DNA from 2 places in the Paenibacillus sp. FSL M8-0142 genome. Region 1 is predicted to be linked to the other one. Evidence: riboswitches for the same ligand, from Rfam matches in the RefSeq annotation. Region 1 holds a riboswitch; the other holds the start of a gene.
What was found. A riboswitch is a leader RNA that binds a small molecule or an ion and turns the genes downstream of it on or off. The one in region 1 is predicted to bind cyclic di-GMP.

Region 1 (10,487 bases):
TCCCGCACAATCGGGCCTTTCACCTTGCCTTCCTCGACCCATGTCATCGAGGCTCTGTTTAAAAAGTCCCATTTGCGATCCTTCAGCCAGTTGATGTTAAACTTCGTTTCATATTCGATCGTATAGGTGGTGTCAATCTTGGAGAACTCGATGATAAAGCCTTCGCGTAAATCATTGTACTTCACCGTGTACTCGCTCGCTGGAACGACTTTACCGTCCGCTTTTACGATTACCGAATCCGGAACGAATTCAAGTCCGCCTTGCGGGAACGTATCCGTGATGACTACATTCTCCATGATGTATTTGGTGCCGTCCGGCTTTTTATCGCCATTGACGGTAATTATCCACTTCGCGGCTTTTGTGTCAAAATTGACGTTCGAGGATCCTTTTACCAGGGCACGGCTTCCGTAGCCCGGAGCCGTTACTTCCTTAGACGCTTCACCCGATACGACTTTGTTCTTGACTGCGTTCCCCTCGGAGCTCAAGCGATCGACCGGCTCCGTCTGGTAAACAATCGTATAAGGCGAATCGATATCCTTCTTGAATTGAAGCTCGAATCCGTGCTTACCTTTAGCTACAGCGGTGTATTCATCCGCTGATACCAAAGCGCTGGCATCCTTCGAATCCCCGTTATACACCTTCAGCGAATCGGCAATCCAGGAATGGTTCTCGCTAACTTGGTCTGTAATGATGGCTTGAGCGCTCGGAATCTTCTTCTCGTTGAAATTGTATTTCACCGTCCAAGTGATGATCCCTGTGTCCTTGTCCTGGCTATATGTCTTATCCAAGAAACTGCCGCGATCTACTGTTACTGTAGCCGTCGATTGGGCATTTTCCATCCCGTCGCCAGTTAGAACAGCGGTGTTCTCAAAACGGGACTGTTCGCCGACAAGCTTCGTCGAAAAGCGAATTTCGTAGGCTTTGCTGATCGTCTCGTCCAAGAATGCAAGCTCCAGTTTGCCGCCACCGCCTGTTTGGACGGTGTACTTGCCGGCATCCAGCTGATCGCCAAGAACCGCTGAGCCGTCACCGTTAACCTGCAGGTTGTATACCTCTACGGAATCCGCGATGAGCTCCAAGCCTTCAGGCATTTCATCGGTGATGACTGCGTGCTTGATTTTATTTAACGATTTGTTGATCTGAACCGACCAATCGATCCGATCTTTGCCAATCGCTTTCCCTTGCTTCTCGATCAGCTTTCCGCCTTGCGGCTTCAGGTTCACGATGACGGTCTGAACCCCGCCCTTTATCGGAATAGCAATAATGATTTCGGTGCTTCCTTTTAGAACTTCCTTCTTGAATTCAGTGCGAATTTCCAGCTTGCCGCTGATGTTGGAATGGCTCTCCACGTAATCATTGAAGGTCATCACAACCTTGCCGTTTCGGTCCACCGTAAAACGGCCAACTTCACCTTGACCGGTAACGAGCGGTGAGTCAATCTCCGTGAAGATTTCAAACTGCTGCGGCAGCTCGAAGGTAAATGAGTCTCCATTTTTGTAGTTGTGACCGTTCGGCAGCTCCCATTCGTAGCCTAGATTAACGGCTGCACCGATATCCAGGCTGCTGTCCGGATTATAAACGGCATCAATGACGGTGCCATCCATGTCGGTTAACACAACTTTGGTTAAAATGCTATCATTATTGATTTCTGATTCGGACGGGCCATAAACATCATCCGTCACTCCATACACTGAATCCTGCACGCTTACCGGTTCTGGAACATTAGTCGATGCATTGACCGTCCAGTCCGATCCTCCAAACCACGTTTGGATCATAAGCAGCAGAGCCAATACGATTCCACTTACTTTTTTCTTCATGATCTCTCCCTCAGCCTCTCCATTACCCTCAATATATTTGGTTCCGATGTCGCTTTCGCGTGCGCAAATCGAGCCAACCATCTCTCGGATCATATGCCGATAAGAGATTTGTTCGTCCATCACCTCCGCATACTTTTATTTGGCGCACGATACATTGGTGCCTGTATTTTCCTTAAGAACCAATTGAGCTTCTAGCATTGTAACGCCCGATTCTGAATATTTTCTGAATAAAAACCCGAATAAGCCTTGGACAATGGTCCAAAGCTTAAGGTTTTAGCTATAAAATTATTTTAATAATACTTGGCTGCAGAATAGCGAGATGCCTCTTTAATCATTTTGAAACCGGCACCCTTGCTCTTCCATCCCGCATCAACGGTCGTGTCGATCGTTACCCACCGCCCGTTCAGGTAAACCTCATTCCAAGCGTGGTAAACGTCAACATAATCCGTTGTCCCCATTACAAGCTTAGTCGGAATGTCCACGCTCCGCAGCATGGATGCGAACAGAGAGGCGTAATCATAACACATGCCTTTTTTCCCTGACAGCGTGCGGTCAATATCGGGAAGATAGTCCGTCAGCTCACTGGATGCGAGTGCTTTGTCGTACCGGATCGTATCGACGATATATTCGTGGATCAACTTTACTTTTTCCTCGTCGGTGTCTGCGGACCGAGTTAGCTTCTTTGCAAGCTGAGCCGCCTTGTCGCTTGAACGCCAATCGATGTTTTGTACCGAGTTCAAAAATACCTTGCTGCTATTGGTCAGTTGAAGCTTAACTTCCGCTTCTTGAACGATCTTATACTTGGTACCGTTGACCTGCTCCAGCACTTTTATGGTATAACGACCGTTTCCCATTTGCAGCGGAAAGGTCTCCTGCTGCTTGTCCGCTAAAAGCGTATATGTATACTTGTTTTGCCCTTTTGCAATCATAAGCTTCGTCTTCACGTCCGCTTTCACGTCATAGCGAACGGCGATGACTCCGCGATCAAGCTGCTCCAGATCCAGCCAATCTCCCGTTTGGGAAGCATGTACAACCGGAGCCAATACGAATAACGCAATAAACCCTACAATAGCCAACACCATGTTGCGCATACTATAAACTCCCTTCGGTAGCCAGGCTGCCATTGACGGTTCATCAAGAAGGCCCTGTGGCTTTGCGTCCTTATCTTTCGACAAGTTTGCCGTTATCGTAGTAGAGTTTTCAAAGAATTAATTGAATAAAAATCTCATATAAAAAACAAAAAAAGCATCTTCGTTCGGTAGCTGGCTGCCATTGATGGTTTATCAAGAAGGCCCTATAGCTTTGCGTCCTTGCCTTTCGACAAGTTTGCCATTTATCGTGAGTAGCTTTATGTGAGTTCATCATACCAAATATCTCTAATTCTATCAAGCAAATTTTGAGATTCATAGACGAGGATCGACAACAAAAAAACGTCTCCACTGAGACGCTCTTTTGTCAATTCCGCTTGATCATCAATCCATTAGGGGAGTCCTTAGAGGGACAGCTCCTTTTTTAACCGATCGAGCTGCAGCAGGTGGTGCCTGTAATGCATCTCTACCAGCAGAAACCACTCTTTGGCGTTTAAGGCTCCGAATCCGGGATGAGGAATCGTGATGCTGCTGTCTGCTTGACGCACAACCGGTTCCGTTCGCTTCATCCGCTCCACTACGCCCTGAAGACCTTCAACTAACTGCTCTTTGCTCGTCGGCTGCTGCGGCGTGTACTGCGGAGACGCCGGAATTCGTATCCTGACAGGAGGAAAACTTCCAAGCTCGAATACCGCCTTGCCTCTCTCCGTTTTTTCCCCAGGGGATTCGACGGCCGTTTCGTTTCCGGCCAAACATTGGTCGACATTGCGCAGATGCATATATTGAGCCGATTGAATCAAATGCATGTACATTTGCCCAATGGACCATTCCTCTTCGTTCGGCTTGATATGCAGCTCCTCCAGCTCCAGGTGTCCCAGCTCGTTTAAATACACCGCTACTGTTGTTTCAAACGCCTGCAAAGCTTCTACTGTATTTCTCATCATGATATCTCCTCTTCCATCTGGTATATACCCAATATAAAAAAACGCTCCTGACAACAGCGTGTCAGTAGCGTTTTCGTATTTTTTCAGCTTCTTCTCGAATCCGGTTACGAAAGGAATCAGGTTCCAGCACCTCCACGTCCCCACCCCAGCTGAGAATATAGGGGAGCAATTCTTCCGGCTGTCTGACTCGAAAGCGGACCAGAAGACCGTGTTCCCTTTGCTCAGAAGCTTCGATATAGAAGCTCGCGGTCTCGGTGATTTTATCGGCAATTTCCGGATTTACTTGAATCGTCACATGAACGTTACGATCGTCAGGCGGACGATATTGACTCAGCTTAAATCCTTGGGGAAGGTTAAACCTTTCCTCTAAGACCGTAACATCCCTCATGCGCGATAATCGAAAATGACGGATCTCCTGACGCAGCTCGCAGCGTGCGATCATGATCCAATTCCCTTGGACGAGCACAAGGCCATATGGAGCAACGATCCGGTCGCTCATCCGTTTTCCATCCGAATCCGGTATTTTTTTCAGGTAACGCATCCTTATCTTCCGCCGCTCCAAAATGGCACCCCGAACCTGTCCAAGCTCGTTCTCCCCCTGTCCGCCGGGATGAAGAAACTGCATCGTTTCCCGGACATCCGCTGAGGCCTCACGAATGGGTTCAGGAAGTATCGCTTCAATCTTGCTTCGAGCTGCCCTCGCAGCTGCTTTGTAGTCGCCATCCAGCCGCTGCTCAATCATATCCGTCCCCATGAGCAATGCCACCGCCTCTTCCGCAGTAAAACCAACCGGCGGCAAAAAGTAACCTTCCATTAGGGAGTACCCGTATCCTGGAGACCCAAGTATCGGAACCCCGGCTTCGCTGAGCGCTTGCATGTCTCGATATATCGTCCGCACGCTTGTCTCGAAATGGGCAGCCAAATCTTCCGCCCGCAGCACCTTGCTCCGCTGCAATTCAAGCATGATGGCGAACTGGCGCTCGGTTTTGTTCATCGTTTCTCCCCTCCGCTAGTACATAAAAACCCGGAAAACGGACAACCAACATTGTCTGTCTTCCGGGATCATAAATGGGACCTGGTCAATCATCCATATTACGGACCATTGCTTTATGAGATGAAGCTTAATTCAGCTTTGACCGATTCTGTTGCTGGGTTATTCTCAATTTTTCAGGGGTAACATCGTCACCATTCGGGTCTACAACCTTCAGGGTAGACATCGTGGAGAGAACCTGGCCCCGGATGTCTTTCAAGTATTCCTGGCGAAGCTTTTGCTGTTCGGTATATTCTTCTTGGGTCAAGCCTTCGGATTTCTGCTTGCGGCTCAGTTCATTGATTCTATGCAATGAAGGAATGGTCATCGTTATCGTTCATCCTTCCATATAATTAAGATGTAATTGTTAGTTTACTGTAAAAGGATTGAACTTGCAATAGAACCAGTCCCGGCCCTGCTGATCTGCTAATGTGCATACTCCAAAGTGGATTGCACCTGTATCGCTACCGCTCCAGCACCATCCGGTTGGTCAGTGTGCCTAGCTTCTCAATCTCGACGGTAACCATGTCACCGTCCTTCAGGTAGGCTCGTTGATCGGCAGGACGCCCAAGCATAACCCCTTCAGGTGTTCCTGTCAAAATAAGATCCCCCGGCTCCAATGTCATAAACCTCGAAACATAACTCACGATTTCATCACACGGAAAAATCATATCCGCTGTATTGGACTGCTGTCGCACCTCGCCGTTTACTTCGCAGCGGATGGCGAGTCGATTCGGGTCGCCCACCTCATCGGAGGTTACCACATACGGGCCGAGCGGCAGAAATTTGTCGCACGACTTGCCGAGAAGCCATTGCGAGGTTCGCATCTGCAAATCCCTTGCCGAAAGATCATTGGCATTGCAGTAGCCAAAAACATAATCAAGCGCGCTGCTCTTATCGACGTGTTTGGCCGTCGATCCGATGACAATCGCTAGCTCAGCTTCATAATCGACTTGATCGCTTTCGCGGGGGAGAGGGACTGCCTCCCCGTGTCCGGCCAGCGAATTGGTGAATTTATTGAACAAAATCGGATATTCGGGTATTTCGGAGTTGGTCTCCCTTGCGTGCCGAAGGTAATTCAGTCCCACACAGATGATTTTCCCCGGATGGTTCACGCACGGAGCTAACGTAAGCGCAGCTTCATCAAGAAGCTCCGTTTCCGCATCGAGTGATCTAGCCACCAAGTCTTGAAGCGCTGCCCTTGCAGCCGCTCCGCCTTTGAGGAGCTGCTCGATCGTGCTGGGCATATCGGTTTGATGCAGCGATGCCCCGGCGACATCCAGTACCCCTCCGTCCAATTTGACTCCAAGTCTATATTCTCCTTCTCGCACAAAGGTCAGCAATTTCATCGGTCCATGTTCCTTTCTTTTAAAGGATGACTTAACCCATAGTATAACATTCTATCGCGCGCATATAATTCGAACTCATCGTTCAATCCTATCATTTCTTAGTTCGAATACTTTGCGGTTCAGAAACAAATTGCAGGCAGCGCACAACCGGTGCTAACTCCTCATCCAGCGGGTAAACCGGTCGAAGGACATGCCGAAAATCAAAATGCTTCAGATTCACGCTGCAGCAGCCGGGCGAATCCACATGAATGACGCTCGTCGCCGCTTCTCCGAACGAAGCTTCCCATGCAACGGCTGACTTTACGGCAATGATCCGATAATCTCCCGGCCAAACGCCCACCGATCGCACATGGCCGATATCCCATGGCGGAATACGGTGTTCCGTCAGAATCAGCGTCAGGCTTCCGCACTGAATCAACGCCGTCCGGCCCATCGATGCAAAATGCCCCTTCATATAAGGACCTGCATGCTGAAAGTCGCCGTCAAACAACAGCCGAACTTTTCCTGTAACCCTAACGGGATCCCCATGCAGCCGGTCATGCCTGCCGCCGACGAAGGATTCGAAGATCCCGCCGATACCGGATCGGAAAGCTGCTTCTACTGCAGCCTTATCCGCGATCACCATAAGTCCCTTCTCTCTCAGTTCAATCAGGCAGCGGAGAAGATGGGTTGCGTCGCCCGGTGAGCCTCCCCCTACGTTGTCGGATCCTTCAGCCAATACGATTAATCCGGGCGGCTGGATCAAGGCTTCCGCGATTGCCTCCGAAGGCGGCAGGACCTTGATCCAAAAGCGCTCCTTCCACTCGACGGCCCGCTGTCCCAACTCGACTGCATAACGTTTTGCAAGCTCCACGTCTCCGTCAGTCGTTACAACACAGCACATCCCCGTATAAGGCGTGTCTGCATAAGGGAATCCTCCCACAACGGACACGTTAAGTACCCGGGAATCCTGCTCAATCGCATGCGCGCGGTCCAGCAGGTCTTTCATCGGTCCCTGATCCGTCGTCATAGCCTGGGGAACGACCAGCATGCCGGTAAAAGCGCATGCTCGTGCAGGACGAATCGTCCCCAAGATGTATTGCTTCAGCAAGCTGAATGCTTCGATTGCACGCTCATACATGTCTATATGCGGATAAGTGTCGTAACCGATCATAATATCCACGGCTTCCAGCATACCCGGGCTGATATTTCCGTGCATGTCGAAGGTCACGGCGATTGGAAAATTGCGGCCGAGCCGGACGCGAAGAAGCTTCAACAGTTCACCCTCGGGGTCTGCTCGCCCTTCGGCAACCATGGCGCCGTGCAGGATCAGAATTAAACCGTCTGCATGCCGACTCACGGAATCGGAAACCGCCTTTAACAGGGTGGATATCGCGTCCTCCGTCACAAGCCCCCCGGGTGTGGCCGAAGTATAGACACCGGGAACCAGTTCGATGCCGTCCTGTTCTGCCGCATCAATGACGCCGCCCATGGTGGTGCGAGTTCCTTTGTACCTGTCCTTGAATTCATCGCCTCCCTCCGTCCACTCGCCACGAAATGCGCCGAGTCCTGTCTTGAACGGGGCAAAGGTGTTGGTCTCATGGTACATGCCTGCAACGGCAATTCGCATGCGCTTAGCGGTTGGACAGCCATTCATGACTTGTGTTCCTCCCATCGTGCAAACACGCGGTTTGCCGCTTCAAGCGTTTCCTGGAGCTCGGCTTCACCATGAGCGGCTGATACATACCATAGTCCGTTTTGTCTAAGCAGCACGCCTTCCTCCAGCATTTCTCGGGCAAAAGCAATATATCGATCGGCATCCCGTTTCTGAAACGCTTCGAAGCTGTCCACCTGCCTTTCGGTTGTGAACATAAGGTGGAAGACAGGCCCAGCTTGATTGACGATACCTTGAATGTCGTGATCCTTCATCGCTTGACGCAGCCCTTCCGACAGATCCGCTGCAAACTTTTCCATCCGTGCAAATACGGCGCCGCCGTCACGGGACAGCTCGTTGATCGTGGCGACCGCAGCGGTGGTGGCCACGCAGTTCCCGTTCAGCGTTCCGAGATGGCTGACTGTACCGTCCGCGATGAGTTCCATAATATCCGCGCGTCCGGCTACGCCGCTGATGGCAATGCCCCCTCCCAGCGCTTTGCCGATCGTAATGAGATCGGGCATGATGCGGTATACGCCGTGCGCCCCGCCAAGTCCAAAACGAAAGCCCGTGATGACTTCATCCAGGATCATAATAATTCCGTTCGCAGCTGTGAGTTCGCGCATAAGCTCCAGATAACCCGGCTTCGGCATAATGCAGCCGGAATTGCACATCACCGGCTCGCTTATGATCGCCGAAATGGTGCTGCCATATAAAGCAACGGCATCCTTTAGCGCCTCCGCATCGTTCCAAGGCAGCAGAATGATATCCTGAAGCGCTGCCTCGCTCTGTCCGCCTGTCCCGGGTATGACATGGACTGCATTCAAATCGTTCCCGTCAACTTCGGACATCACATTCCGTGTGGCCTTCATATCCGTGCTGGGAAACGAAGTGAAGATGGCGTCGGACCAGCCGTGATAATGCCCATGGAAGCGGATGATCCGACTGCGGTTCGTATAGGCACGTGCCAATCGCAACGCCAGCATGACAGCCTCCGTTCCGGAACCGCTGAAGGCCACTTGATCGGCGCATGGAAGCACCTCGGTCAGAAGCTCGGCGAGCTCGATCTCGCCTTGGTGCTGGAGACCGTACGCCAGACCGTTTCTCATGCTGGACAATAGCCGTTCAACCGTAGGTTCATGGCCATGACCAAGAATAAGCGGACCGTACGCAAGCAAGTAGTCGATGTAGGTATGTCCGTCTGCATCCTGAATCCGGGCACCGCGGCCCGCGACCGCATATAAGGGGGTCGGCTTCATAGCGGCCCGTAGCGTGCTCGATACGCCCCCTGCCAAAACACGCCTGCTACGGTTTAATAGCTCCTCCGACTGTCGGTATCTATTCAAGTGGTGTTCCCTCCTCAATGATTATCTGACGTACCTCAGCCGTCTTTCGGGAGTGGTACTGAAACAAGAACCTCTCCGCAGAAATCGCCTAGGTATGAAAAAAGACTGTCCCGCACCGTATTAACGTTACAGTGCTATCGGGCAGGACAGTCTGATTTCGGATGGATCAGGCTTACTGGCCGCTCGCTCCCGCTCCTGTCCCTAACCAATATCGCTTGAGCGGAACAAGCGCTTCATCGGGGACGTAATATTTAAAGCAATTGTCGCTGATTTCTCCAAGCAGCTGGAGGCGAATCGGATCGGCATGCTGGAGAAGCTGCGGCGATGCCTTATGATAGTCGATCGGGCGCATCCAGATCGGACTGTACCCGATAAACAGCTGACGGCGTTCAAATGTGGAGCGGTTTGGCGATCCGGCATGCCACAGGTTTTGCGCAAAAATAAATACATCACCTGGTTTTCCGCACACCTGCACTTCATTCTCTACCGGGATGTTCACATCGGTTTGGCCCGGCTGGAAATGGGGAATCAGGTGGCTGCCCGGTATAATCTTGGTGTTGCCTCGATCAGGCTCCGACATATCGCTGAGAATGTAACAAATTTTAATATAATAGGCGGATGTTAACCCCCCGATTTGAGGAAACTCGGGATGCGGGCCGTCTTGGTGCCAGTGAATAAAGCTGTTGGTTGCCGTCTTGACATCGTTTGGATTGGGTTTGCGGACGGTTAGGTGGGAAATATGAAGCTGGATGTTATACCCGAGAAGATTCACCATAAGAGGCAGCAGCTCCGGATGATCAATCAGGGATAAGATTGCAGGATCCCGCTCAACGCTGTTGTAGATATTGTACGCAAGGGATTCCGGTTCTTCGGCAAGGATCCGGTCTACTGCAGCATTTAACGCTTCCACCTGACCTTGGGACAGCACATTCGGAACGATCAGATACCCATCCTTCTCAAACTGCTTCACCATCGAGGGAATATCCATTTTCAATTGATTCATAATCCTTTTCCTCCTTAAATTTTACTCGTGTAGATTTGTTTGCAAATCAAAGGGGAAACGCCGGCTTCCCCCTCATTCATAATAATGCTGTTTTAGTTGCCATAACCCAGCGCTTTCAGCTGTGGAATTGCGGATTCAACATACAGATCATAATTCATCGTGGTGCCGATCGTTTTCAGAAAGTCGTCATACTCGGTCAACGGACGTTTCCCATAGACGAATTTTGTGAATTCCTCTTCCAGGTACCGATTGGCATCGGCCACATTAAAGCCTTCAG
Region 2 (10,487 bases), 3.3 Mb from region 1:
CGCATTCCCCAAGTTGCCGGCGGAATGGGAGGAGGTTGAGGCGAGCGCTGGCGCTCCCTGCGCCAAGTTCATCACCCGAATTTGCAGGCCGGGCATGACGGCGAATGAGGCCGCTCCCCACAGCACAATGGTTACCACAGCCAATATCGGCTGGTGAATGGTGAACGTCAGGATCGCCAGGATGACGGCGGTCGCGAAATAGATGCTTAGGATCGAAGGCATGAGCTTCCAATCGGCCAGCTTCCCGCCAACGATGTTGCCCAGCGTAACGCCGCAGCCGAATAAAATGAGGATCCACGTGACGCTTGCCTCCGCGTATCCCGTAATCTCGATCAGCAGGGAAGCGATGTAGGTAAACACCGCGAACAGGCCGGCATTGCCGAGCGCGCCAATGAGCAGAAACAGCGTCAGCTTGGGCTTCAAAAGCTCCTTCACCTGCTGGACAATGCCTGAAGACTGCTCCTGGCGAATCTGCGGAATGAAGATCAGGATGCCGACCAGCGCAAGGACGCCCATGATGGCAATTGCGCCGAAGGAGGCGCGCCAGCCCATCTGTTGACCGATGAAGGTACCGAGCGGGACGCCGATTATATTGGCGATCGTCAAGCCGGCCATCATAATGGAGACGGCGCCAGCCCGTTTGTCCGGGCGAACGAGGCCGGAGGCGATCACCGCGCCGACCCCGAAGAAGGTGCCGTGCGTTAACGCCGTCAGCATCCGGGCGCCCATGAGAACGGCATAATTCGGTGCAAACACGGAGATTCCGTTGCCGAATATGAATAGTCCCATTAGCAGAAGAAGGAGCTTCTTCTGCGGAATTTTATGCGTAAGAATCGTCAGGATGGGAGCGCCGACGGCAACCCCCAAAGCGTACATCGTGATCAGCTGGCCCGCCATCGCGATGCTGACGTTTAGATCTGCGGCGACATTCGGTAGAATTCCCATGATGACGAACTCCGTCATGCCAATCGCAAACGCGCCGACCGTAAGCGATAGAATGGACACGGGAAACGGTTGTTTAATGGATGGATTGCTGTTACTAAGCTGCTGGGATAATGCCATTGTGTTCTGTCAACCTTTCTGCTGCTTCTAATATATTGATAATCCCAATCTTTATAATCGGTTTAAGCAGGCCTGCTACATATTATTTAACGATGATGAAATATAATCAAGTTATTATTTGGAGAGAAGAGCTTGTCCAATCGTTGTACGGGGAGGGTACGGTCGTTTCGACACCGCTAAACGGTTGTGTAAGCCGGTGTACGTTGCTCTTTGGAATTGGCTTGGGGAAGGGAGTGCTGCCGAAGAACAGCAATCCCTTTTTTTGATTCAGGCAATTATTCCATGTTTCGGCATGATCATCGCCAGTCGCGGATACTATGTCGGATCCGGACTATTAAAAGCAAGTAAAGGACTCGATTCTTCTTAAATCAAAGCCCGAGAATACCCAGGTGCTTCCGGTCCACCGGAAACCTGCTACAGAAGTACGTCCTACGAACGTTGGGAAGAACCAAAAGCCCCTCCCGCGTCTAGGCCATATAAACGTGAACCGGAACAGACAGCCCCGAATGGCGCCGGGATCAACCGCAAAGGTTGAAGGGCCAGCTCCGGTGACGGAAGTTGCGGCGGGGTTCTGGGGAATGAACTGGGGAGGAGGGGATGTCGGTCCTTGCTGCATTCCTTGCAGTCCCGGTGGTCCCAACAGTCCTGGCGGCCCAGGCGGTCCTTGGGGTCCTTGCAGTTCTGGTGGTCCTTGCGGCGGCAAAAATGCCATATAACTTCACTCCTTCATGGGATTCATGCTGCCATGCACGGCTTGCAAGAGTCTGCAAACGGCAGTGGCCACCGCTTGGCTACCGGCCCTCTGCAAGCTTGCATCCGTATAGGCAGCAGATACATTCGTTGGTTTGTACAATCCTATACGAATGGTGATTTATGATTTTCATCATATGCTATGCAGAAGCCCATGCAGGTGTGACCGATGTTAATGGAATGGAGAAGCGGGGGGGAAGGAAGGCGAATATAGCGGCTGAATGCATAAGTGATGTGAACAAAATAAATATTCCTTTACAGGAATATTCCTAGTGTGGTATATTCAATTCAAGAACACGGCATAATCAAATAAACGCATCGAGGTGATGTTGGTGGCTGGAATAGACAGTAGACAAAAGCCGTATTCCCCGAAGCTTCGGTTCTATAACCGTCACCACCAGGAATGAAGCAAGCGATATTTAGTGCATTAGCCGAGCCGAGCCGTCTTGCGATTGTAGAGCTGCTCCTCGGAGGTCCGATGACGGTGGGTGATATCGCCGAACGTCTGCAGATTCGCCAGCCTCAGGCTTCGAAGCATCTGAAGGTGCTGCTGGAGGCCGGATTGGTAGAGGTTCAGGCGGAAGCGAACAGGCGAAACTACATGCTTCGCTCGGAGCCCTTTCAAGAGCTGGATGCATGGCTGAATGATTACCGCAGAATATGGAATGAACGTTTTGACAGCTTGGACGCATACTTGAAGAAATTGCAATCGGGCGAGAAGAAGGACCCATAGCCTAACTTAAACTTGAGGAGGAAATGATGATGACAAGCAAAATGATTACCCGAGTGGAAGGACCTGTAATTGTGTTGGAGCGTGTATTCGACGCGCCGCGAGAGCTCGTATTCGAGGTGTTCTCGGACGGGGAGCATCTGAAGCACTGGTGGGGTCCGCGTGGCTGGGAGACAACCGTGTCGAACATGGATTTTCGTCCCGGCGGTTCATGGCATTATTGCATGACGTGCATGGATAAGAATCAAGGAGAATTTTATGGCATGGAGTCATGGGGGAAATCGGTCTACCATGAGATTGAGAAGCCTACCAAAATCGTTTACACCGATTATTTCTCCGATGCCGAAGGCAATACTTCCGAGGAACTTCCAGCGTCCACAACAACGATGACATTCGAGGAGCTGGACGGAAGAACGAAGATCGTCTCCCGGACCGTATATCAATCCGCGGATGAGCTTAAGAAGGTGCTCGAAATGGGCATGGAGGAAGGCATTACGCAAACTTGGGACCGCCTCGAGGAATACTTGCTTGCCAAGAAATAAACCGCATAGGGAGAGACCGGCCTTCGGGAGAAGTGCCGGTCTTTTTTTTGAATCTGTTGATGCCGATAACCTTAGGCTGCAGCCCTGACGTTTTTCCACTTGAAAAAAGATGCGTAAACGTTCAATATAAAGATATATTAACTAAAGAAAATATAGCGTCTGTGAAACATACACATAACGATACGTTACTAGGAGGAACCGATGATGGAAATCGGAATTAGCTCGTTTGTTGAAACCGTGCCGGACGTTCACACCGGCGAATTGATCAGCCACGCCCAAAGGCTGCGCGAGGTCGTGGAGGAAATTGTGCTGGCCGACCAGGTCGGCTTGGATGTGTATGGAGTAGGCGAGCATCATCGCCAAGATTATGCGGCCTCGTCCCCTGCGGTCGTGCTTGCGGCTGCTGCCTCCCGGACCAAGTGGATCCGGCTGACAAGCGCGGTGACGGTGCTGTCATCAGCGGATCCGGTACGGGTATTCCAGGACTTCGCCACGCTGGACGCGATTTCGAACGGACGCGCGGAAATCATGGCCGGGCGGGGCTCATTCATCGAATCCTTTCCTTTGTTCGGCTATGATCTTCATGATTACGATGAGCTGTTTGAAGAGAAGCTGGAGCTGTTGTTAAAAATTCGGGAGTCGGAGCGGGTGACCTGGGAGGGCCGGCATCGCCCGGCCATCCATAATCTGGGCGTATATCCGCGTCCTGTGCAGAACCCCCTGCCCGTATGGATCGGCAGCGGCGGCAACTCCGAATCCGTCGTCCGAGCCGGCCTGCTCGGCCTGCCGCTCGTGCTGGCGATCATTGGCGGGAGCCCGCTGCAGTTCGCCCCGCTCGTGAAGCTGTATAAAGAAGCGGCCGCCCATGCAGGGCATGATGTATCGAAGCTTCCGGTCGCCTCGCATTCCCATGGATTTATCGCGGAGGATACGGAGCTTGCCGCGGATAAGTTCTTTCCCTCCACCCAGGCGGCCATGAACGTGCTCGGCCGGGAGCGCGGCTGGGGTTACTATGATCGCGCCCGTTTCGATGCTGCACGCAGCTTCGAGGGAGCCCTCTATGTAGGCGATCCGGAGACGGTCGCTCAGAAGATCATCCATCTTCGCAAGCATGTGGGTATTACCCGGTTTATGCTGCACGTGCCGGTCGGCTCGATGCCGCATGAAGAGGTCATGAGGGCGATCGAGCTGCTCGGTACGGAGGTTGCGCCTCGGGTTCGTTCCGAGATCGACCGGTGGGAAGCGGCCGGCGAGCCGGCGGAGTAAGCAAGCAAATCCAATTAAAATTCCGTTTGACAAATCAGACAATGTAAAATATGATAAGTCCATCGAATGACAGTCAGTACTGACATTCATGTAGGGAGGGGGGACTTTCATGAGTAGAGATCAACATATAAGCAGTGACGACAAGCTGCTGCAGGCCGCAATCGATCTGATATCCCGGAAGGGCTACAACGGCGTCACGACGCAGGAGATTGCCTCGGCAGCCGGGCTCAGCGAGAAGACTCTATTCCGAAAGTTCGGCAGCAAGCGAAATCTCCTGGAGATGGCGTTCGAACGCTATCATTACGGTCAAGAAATGACGAAGCTTTTCGCGGAGAAGCTCACGGGAGAGCTTACTGCGGATCTGATTCTGATCAGCCGGACGTACCATGACTTGATGATCCGGAACCGCAAGCTGATCACGATCAGCATCAAGGAGAGTGATCATCTCCCGGGACTTCGAGAGATGACCAGCAAGCATCCGAAGCAGTTTCTGGACGTGTTGACGAAATATTTTACGATCATGACGGAGAAGGGGAAGCTGGTTGCCGGAGATCCCGAGCTGCGGGCGATCTCGTTTATGATGATGAACTTTGGCGCGTTCATGAACGAGCTGGATTCCAAGGAGATATTTCCTTCCGTAACGCTGGATGACTTTATTGAGGAGAGTGTGCGGATTTTTGCTAGGGCGTTAACCCCCTAGTTTTTTTTCAAAGCATACGTCAGTAAGTACTGACAGACATGCTAATCTCGCTGTTTAAAATTTTCTACTCACAAGGAGGGTGAAGCTCTAATGGAGACTCGGAAGCTGATGCGTGTCCTCATGTTCACGCTGTGTCTGTCCGCTATGAGCGGATTGATGTTTAACTTTGTCCTGCCGGACATGCGAGAGGAATTCAGCTTGAGCACCGCTCAGGTTAGCTGGGTAACTTCCTCGTATTCCCTGCTGTACGGGATCGGCACGGTTCTGTACGGGAAGCTGACCGAACGCTACCAGCTCAAAAATTTGCTGTCATTCGGTCTGCTGCTGTTCGCGGCCGGCTCTCTGGTCGGCCTCGTCTCCCAGGCATTCTGGATGGTCCTGGCTGCAAGATGCCTTCAGGCGATCGGCGCGGCGGCGATACCGGCGGCGGCAACGCTTATACCGATTCGCTACTTCCCGCCGGAGCGAAGAGGAGCAGCCATGGCGACAGCCTTTATTGGATTGTCCATCGGCAGCGCGCTTGGGCCGGTGGTGTCCTCGCTAGTGGCCGGCTTTGCTCATTGGCGCTGGCTGTTCAGCATCCCTTTGCTGATTCTCATCACGCTTCCTTTTTACCGGAAATATCTGAAGGACGAAGACCCTCAGGTGCCAGGATCATTCGACCTGCTGGGAGGCGGCCTGCTGGCTGTCGCGATCACTTGTCTGCTGCTGGGAATAACGAACGGAATCTGGTGGCTTCCGCTAGCCGGACTGCTGGTAGCCGCGTTGTTCATTGTCCGGATTCATCGTGCATCCGTCCCGTTCGTGAGCCCGGTTTTGTTCCGGAATCGAGAGTATTCGGTTAGGCTTGTCATCATGTTTCTGTTCAGCGGCGCGGCCTTTGCGCTGCATTTTCTAAGCCCGTTGCTGCTGGCAGAGATTCATGCGCTGCCTCCAGGTTGGATCGGATTTGTCATGGTGCCGGCCGCCGCGGCCTCCGCTCTGCTCGGGAAGACAGGGGGGAAGCTGGCCGATGCCAAAGGGAACACGTATCTGTTTCTAACCGGCATGATTATGTTGGTCGCGTGCTTTGTACTCTTATCCACGTTCTCCGCCATTTCAGCCGTCGCGGTTGCGTTCTTCCTGATTCTAGGCAATGTCGGGCAGACGTTCGGGATGATTGCACTATCCAATTCCGTCTCCCTCAGCTTAGCGAAAGAGCAGGCCGGCATCGGAATGGGGCTGATGCAGATGCTGAATTTTATTTCGGCCGGGATCGCTTCCGGTGTGTACGGAACAATGCTGGATATCCGCTCCGGGGTATCGTGGAACCCCTTGTATGCCTATGCCAAGGGACAAATTTACAGCAATATTTATCTGGTGCTAGCCGGGCTGCTGCTCGCCATGCTGATTTTCTATTCCCTAAGGTTCGGGAAAACGGAGCACGGTCATATAAGAGCGGCGGGAAGCTGATATCGCAGCTTTGAGTCCATTCACTTTGATTACAAAATATAGGAGGAGATTCTAATGACAACCACTTTATTCATTAAAGCCAACAACCGCCAAGGGGCCGTCACAAGCAGATTATACGACGCATTTTTCAATAGCTACCGCGAGGCACATCCGAATGATGCGGTGGTTGAGGTCGACCTGTACCGGGAACGCATTCCCCTTCTGGACGACATTATGATTAGCGGGAATTTCAAGTCAGCCATGAGCATGGAGCTTTCGGAGGAAGAGCAGGCCGTTCGGGACATCGTCAACCGGCACTTGGAGCAATTTCTTGCCGCCGACAAATTGGTGTTTGCCTTCCCGCTCTGGAATCTGACGGTTCCTGCAGTGCTGCATGCCTACCTGGACTACATGCATCATCCGCGTAAAACGTTCAAATATACGGAGCAGGGCTTGGTCGGTCTGTTGGGTGACAAAAAAGCAGCACTGCTGAATGCTAGAGGCGGGATCTATGCGGAGGGCGATCCATCCGAGATGGCGGTCAGCTTCGTAAAAAATCATCTCAACGTGTTCGGGATTACCGACATTACTACGATTATCATTGAGGGGCATAATCAATTCCGGGATCGAAGCGAGGAAATCATTGAGGAAGGCCTTCGGCGGGCAGCCGAAGCGGCAAAGCTTTTTTAAATCATGGAGAAGCTGGTTATTTTGACATATTACACGCTCTGCTAGTTACTTTGTGACAAAAAATTACAAAATTCAGCAGGTAATTGTCGGGAATTTGAGTCATGAAGCCTATATTCAATGAAAAACAATGTAAGTTATAGTTTGATTAGGTCATTCATTCAGAACTATATGTTGTATCTTTCGACAATTGAATCGTTCGTACGATAATCGCAAACCCACTGAAAAGTGGCGACGCAAAGCTATAGGGGCTAATGGGGTTCTGCATAGAACCGCGATGCCAGCCAGTTGCCGAATACGACGGAAGCCTCCGTCACTTCTTGCTAGTTACTACCTATGTCTACAAGCTGACGGAGGCTATTTGTTGTTCACAAATTTTTATAGGGAGGCTCCTGCAGTAACTGCCTGTTCCTTAAAAGTTACGGTCAATTGCCTGAAAGGAGGTGAATGATGCGGAACATGATTTCCCGCAGCGCGGTATAACTACAGCAGTTCAACTCTCAGCGGATAACAAGGAATATTCATGCGGCAGCGTCTTTGACAGCAAACCAATCGAATCGTTTCGTACGATAATAGCAAACCCACTGAAAAGTGGCGACGCAAAGCTATAGGGGCTAATGCGAATCTGCTAAGATACGTGATGCCAGCCAGTTGCCGAATACGACGGAAGCCTCCGTCCTATTTTGCTATGGTAATCTTCATGGATGGAGGTTTTTTATTTTTCGCTAAGAGCTACCGAATCTTCACAGCGGCGATAAATAGGAGATCGATTTCATTATTAATCACTTATTCTTAACAAGGAAGAAGGGAAAATAATGGGCCAAAGAACATTGCTGAAAGTAAACGATCATTTTCCTAATATCCTCAGCATCTCTGAAATTAAAGAAAGGCTGATCGAGCGAAAAGAAATCCTGTATCTGTTGCAAGAGGAAACCAGGAATATGAACGATTTGCTGTCTATACCTTATTTATTTGTGATTGCGGACCCAGAGGGAACCGTTATCGATTATTGCGGGACGGAGCTGTTAAAAGGTTATTTTGAAAGAAATCATTTGAAAATCGGAACATCTTCTGCTATGAACAAGGCGGGAATCAATGCCATTGCGTTATCCATGGAAAATCAATCGGTCTCAGTCGTAATCGGCGCCGAGCACAGCAATAAATTGTTTGCAGAGCTGTCCTGCGTTTGCACGCCAATACGAATAAATCATGTTATTATAGGCTACCTCAGCCTCTGTTTTCATTACTTTCACGAGGTTACATTTGTACTGCCCCTCATTGAACATCTGGCCAAAAATATTGAAGAAAAAGTTACCCCAAAAGGATCCCATGCTACAAAAAGAGCTGACCTACTCACTCTTTGACCAATATGAATTAACAAACCGCGAGAAAGAAATCGCCTACGAATGGCTGGAAAATAAAAACGTGCCTGAAATTGCGGATATTTATGGAATCAGTCAAAGCACGGTCCGTACTTTCATCAAAAAGATATACGCCAAAACGAGAGTCAATCATAAAGGGGCATTCCTAAGAAAATTTACATGAAGATATAGGCAATACATAAGCACTAATTACCCAATTATGGGTATTTTATTTATTAAAGTAAAATTTTATAATTATAGGCAAGCCACTGATGACAGATAGTTAAAATTTAAACCTAATTCATAATTCGTACAATCTATCGCAAACCCGTCGAAAGGGTGGTGACGCGAAGCTGCAGAGGCTGTTGTGGACGCTCATATGCAACCACGATCCCTGCAATTGGCCGAATACGACGGAAACCTCTGATCCGCCATGCGACAACGATTGAATAGGGAACTGTTTATTTTAGATAACCCTGCTGACCTGACGCCGCTGCAGAAACTGAATCGGGTAGCCTTCAACATTTCATGAAGAGGAGCATGCTTTAACGGTTTGTTCGTTTAGGAATGAGCGATCAACTCTCTGTTTGAGAAGGTTTGCCGCAAAAACGTTGGCAGCTGTCATAAATCACTTGCTACGACGGGGGTGGGTGGATGTGATGGTTTCTATAGAGAACGAACTGAAGCATGTATCCGACGAGCTCGAATATCTCAGGAGGGAACTTGAGCGAATGGCCGGCAGTCTTGAATTCGTACATCAAGATGTTGTCGCACTTTCGCAGTCGTTCGATAAGCTGATTGTCCGTTACATGGAATTAAAAAGCCATGAGGAAGAGATCAATAGAAAGTGCGCAAAGTTAAATAAACCAAGCCATGAGTAATAAGTCCTCCATAAAAAATAGAACCCCGGATGTCGATTCTCGACCTTCTGGGGTTATTTGCTTAAAGATATGGTGCTTCCAGCTTTAAGGGAAGCCATTTCAAGTCAGGTGCTTGGATTCAATCATTTTTCTGTACGAGCGAACAGCTGCTCCAATTATCCATTGTAATGTACCCGCGCCTAACAAGCGCGAAAATCGTATTGGTTCGGCAATACCATTCCAAGTTGGGTACAGATGGCGAATCACCGCTTGCCTTCGTCAAGACACCATCATACGTCCAGTATCCGCCTTTCTTCCAGCGGACAAGTCTCCCATGCTTCTTGGCCTGTTCCAGCGCTTCTTGTTGTATTTCCGATAACGTCAATTCATCCTCACCACACAAATCCTGTAATATCTGTCTAGAAGACGGATGGAATATACCAATTAAATCATATAAATCTGAATATATTCTGAATAACCTGTGTTGAAAAACGGTCGATGGGCATTGTTAGGTGAACTGATGCATCGTCGAGTAAAAGGATCAGAATACCAGACATTATGTCTGGACATTTTCGGAACACTACTCTATAATCAAATAGTTACCTTGAGTAACCAATTGGATGGAGGTTTCCCCATGAGCACCCACCGACATTTTTTTCAGCAGTACTTCAGACTGTACCGCCCGTTCGTCAATGAACTGAACCGGCGGCTCGAGGTTTTTGGGCTGTATTATGCCCAGTGGTCGATCATGTATTATCTGGACGCGAACCAATCGATGACCTTGGTGGAATTGTCCAAAGTTTTGTATGTAGAGAAGCCCACGGTGACTAGAACGGTGAACGCATTGATCAAGCTGGGTTATGTGGAGCAGATCCCGGCATCGGACAAGCGGGAGAAGCGAATCCGTTTATCAAGTAAGGGCATCGATGTCGCGTTGCAGATTCGTCAATTATTCGATGACTACGAGATGGAGATTATGGAAGGTGTCTCCGCTGAGGAACAAGCCAGCGTCATCCGTGTCATGGAGACAGTCAGGGATAACATTATAAGAAAAGGTGATTAACTTGCAGCAAGAAAACTCCCAAGATCGTTTATGGA

Region 2: linked by a shared signal. The riboswitch ahead of NSQ46_RS00835 (hypothetical protein) and the one ahead of NSQ46_RS16195 (transglutaminase-like domain-containing protein) in region 1 are both predicted to bind cyclic di-GMP.

Annotation. Positions count from the first base shown of each region.
Region 1 is NZ_CP152008.1:3,495,504-3,505,990, forward strand. It holds gene NSQ46_RS16190 (collagen binding domain-containing protein) at 1-1,817, opposite strand, end outside; gene NSQ46_RS16195 (transglutaminase-like domain-containing protein) at 2,108-2,908, opposite strand; cyclic di-GMP riboswitch class I at 2,922-3,009, opposite strand; cyclic di-GMP riboswitch class I at 3,072-3,158, opposite strand; gene NSQ46_RS16200 (DinB family protein) at 3,310-3,846, opposite strand; gene NSQ46_RS16205 (YafY family protein) at 3,911-4,843, opposite strand; gene NSQ46_RS16210 (DUF896 domain-containing protein) at 4,971-5,207, opposite strand; gene NSQ46_RS16215 (fumarylacetoacetate hydrolase family protein) at 5,344-6,228, opposite strand; gene NSQ46_RS16220 (M81 family metallopeptidase) at 6,320-7,864, opposite strand; gene NSQ46_RS16225 (aminotransferase class III-fold pyridoxal phosphate-dependent enzyme) at 7,861-9,207, opposite strand; gene NSQ46_RS16230 (phytanoyl-CoA dioxygenase family protein) at 9,380-10,210, opposite strand; gene NSQ46_RS16235 (extracellular solute-binding protein) at 10,303-10,487, opposite strand, start outside.
Region 2 is NZ_CP152008.1:176,546-187,032, forward strand. It holds gene NSQ46_RS00800 (MFS transporter) at 1-1,062, opposite strand, end outside; gene NSQ46_RS00805 (metalloregulator ArsR/SmtB family transcription factor) at 2,216-2,545, shown strand; gene NSQ46_RS00810 (SRPBCC domain-containing protein) at 2,575-3,084, shown strand; gene NSQ46_RS00815 (LLM class flavin-dependent oxidoreductase) at 3,289-4,350, shown strand; gene NSQ46_RS00820 (TetR/AcrR family transcriptional regulator) at 4,460-5,050, shown strand; gene NSQ46_RS00825 (MFS transporter) at 5,141-6,502, shown strand; gene NSQ46_RS00830 (FMN-dependent NADH-azoreductase) at 6,557-7,171, shown strand; cyclic di-GMP riboswitch class I at 7,370-7,464, shown strand; cyclic di-GMP riboswitch class I at 7,733-7,827, shown strand; gene NSQ46_RS00835 (hypothetical protein) at 7,984-8,532, shown strand; gene NSQ46_RS00840 (aspartyl-phosphate phosphatase Spo0E family protein) at 9,189-9,410, shown strand; gene NSQ46_RS00845 (hypothetical protein) at 9,529-9,774, opposite strand; gene NSQ46_RS00850 (MarR family transcriptional regulator) at 10,024-10,452, shown strand; gene NSQ46_RS00855 (MFS transporter) at 10,445-10,487, shown strand, end outside.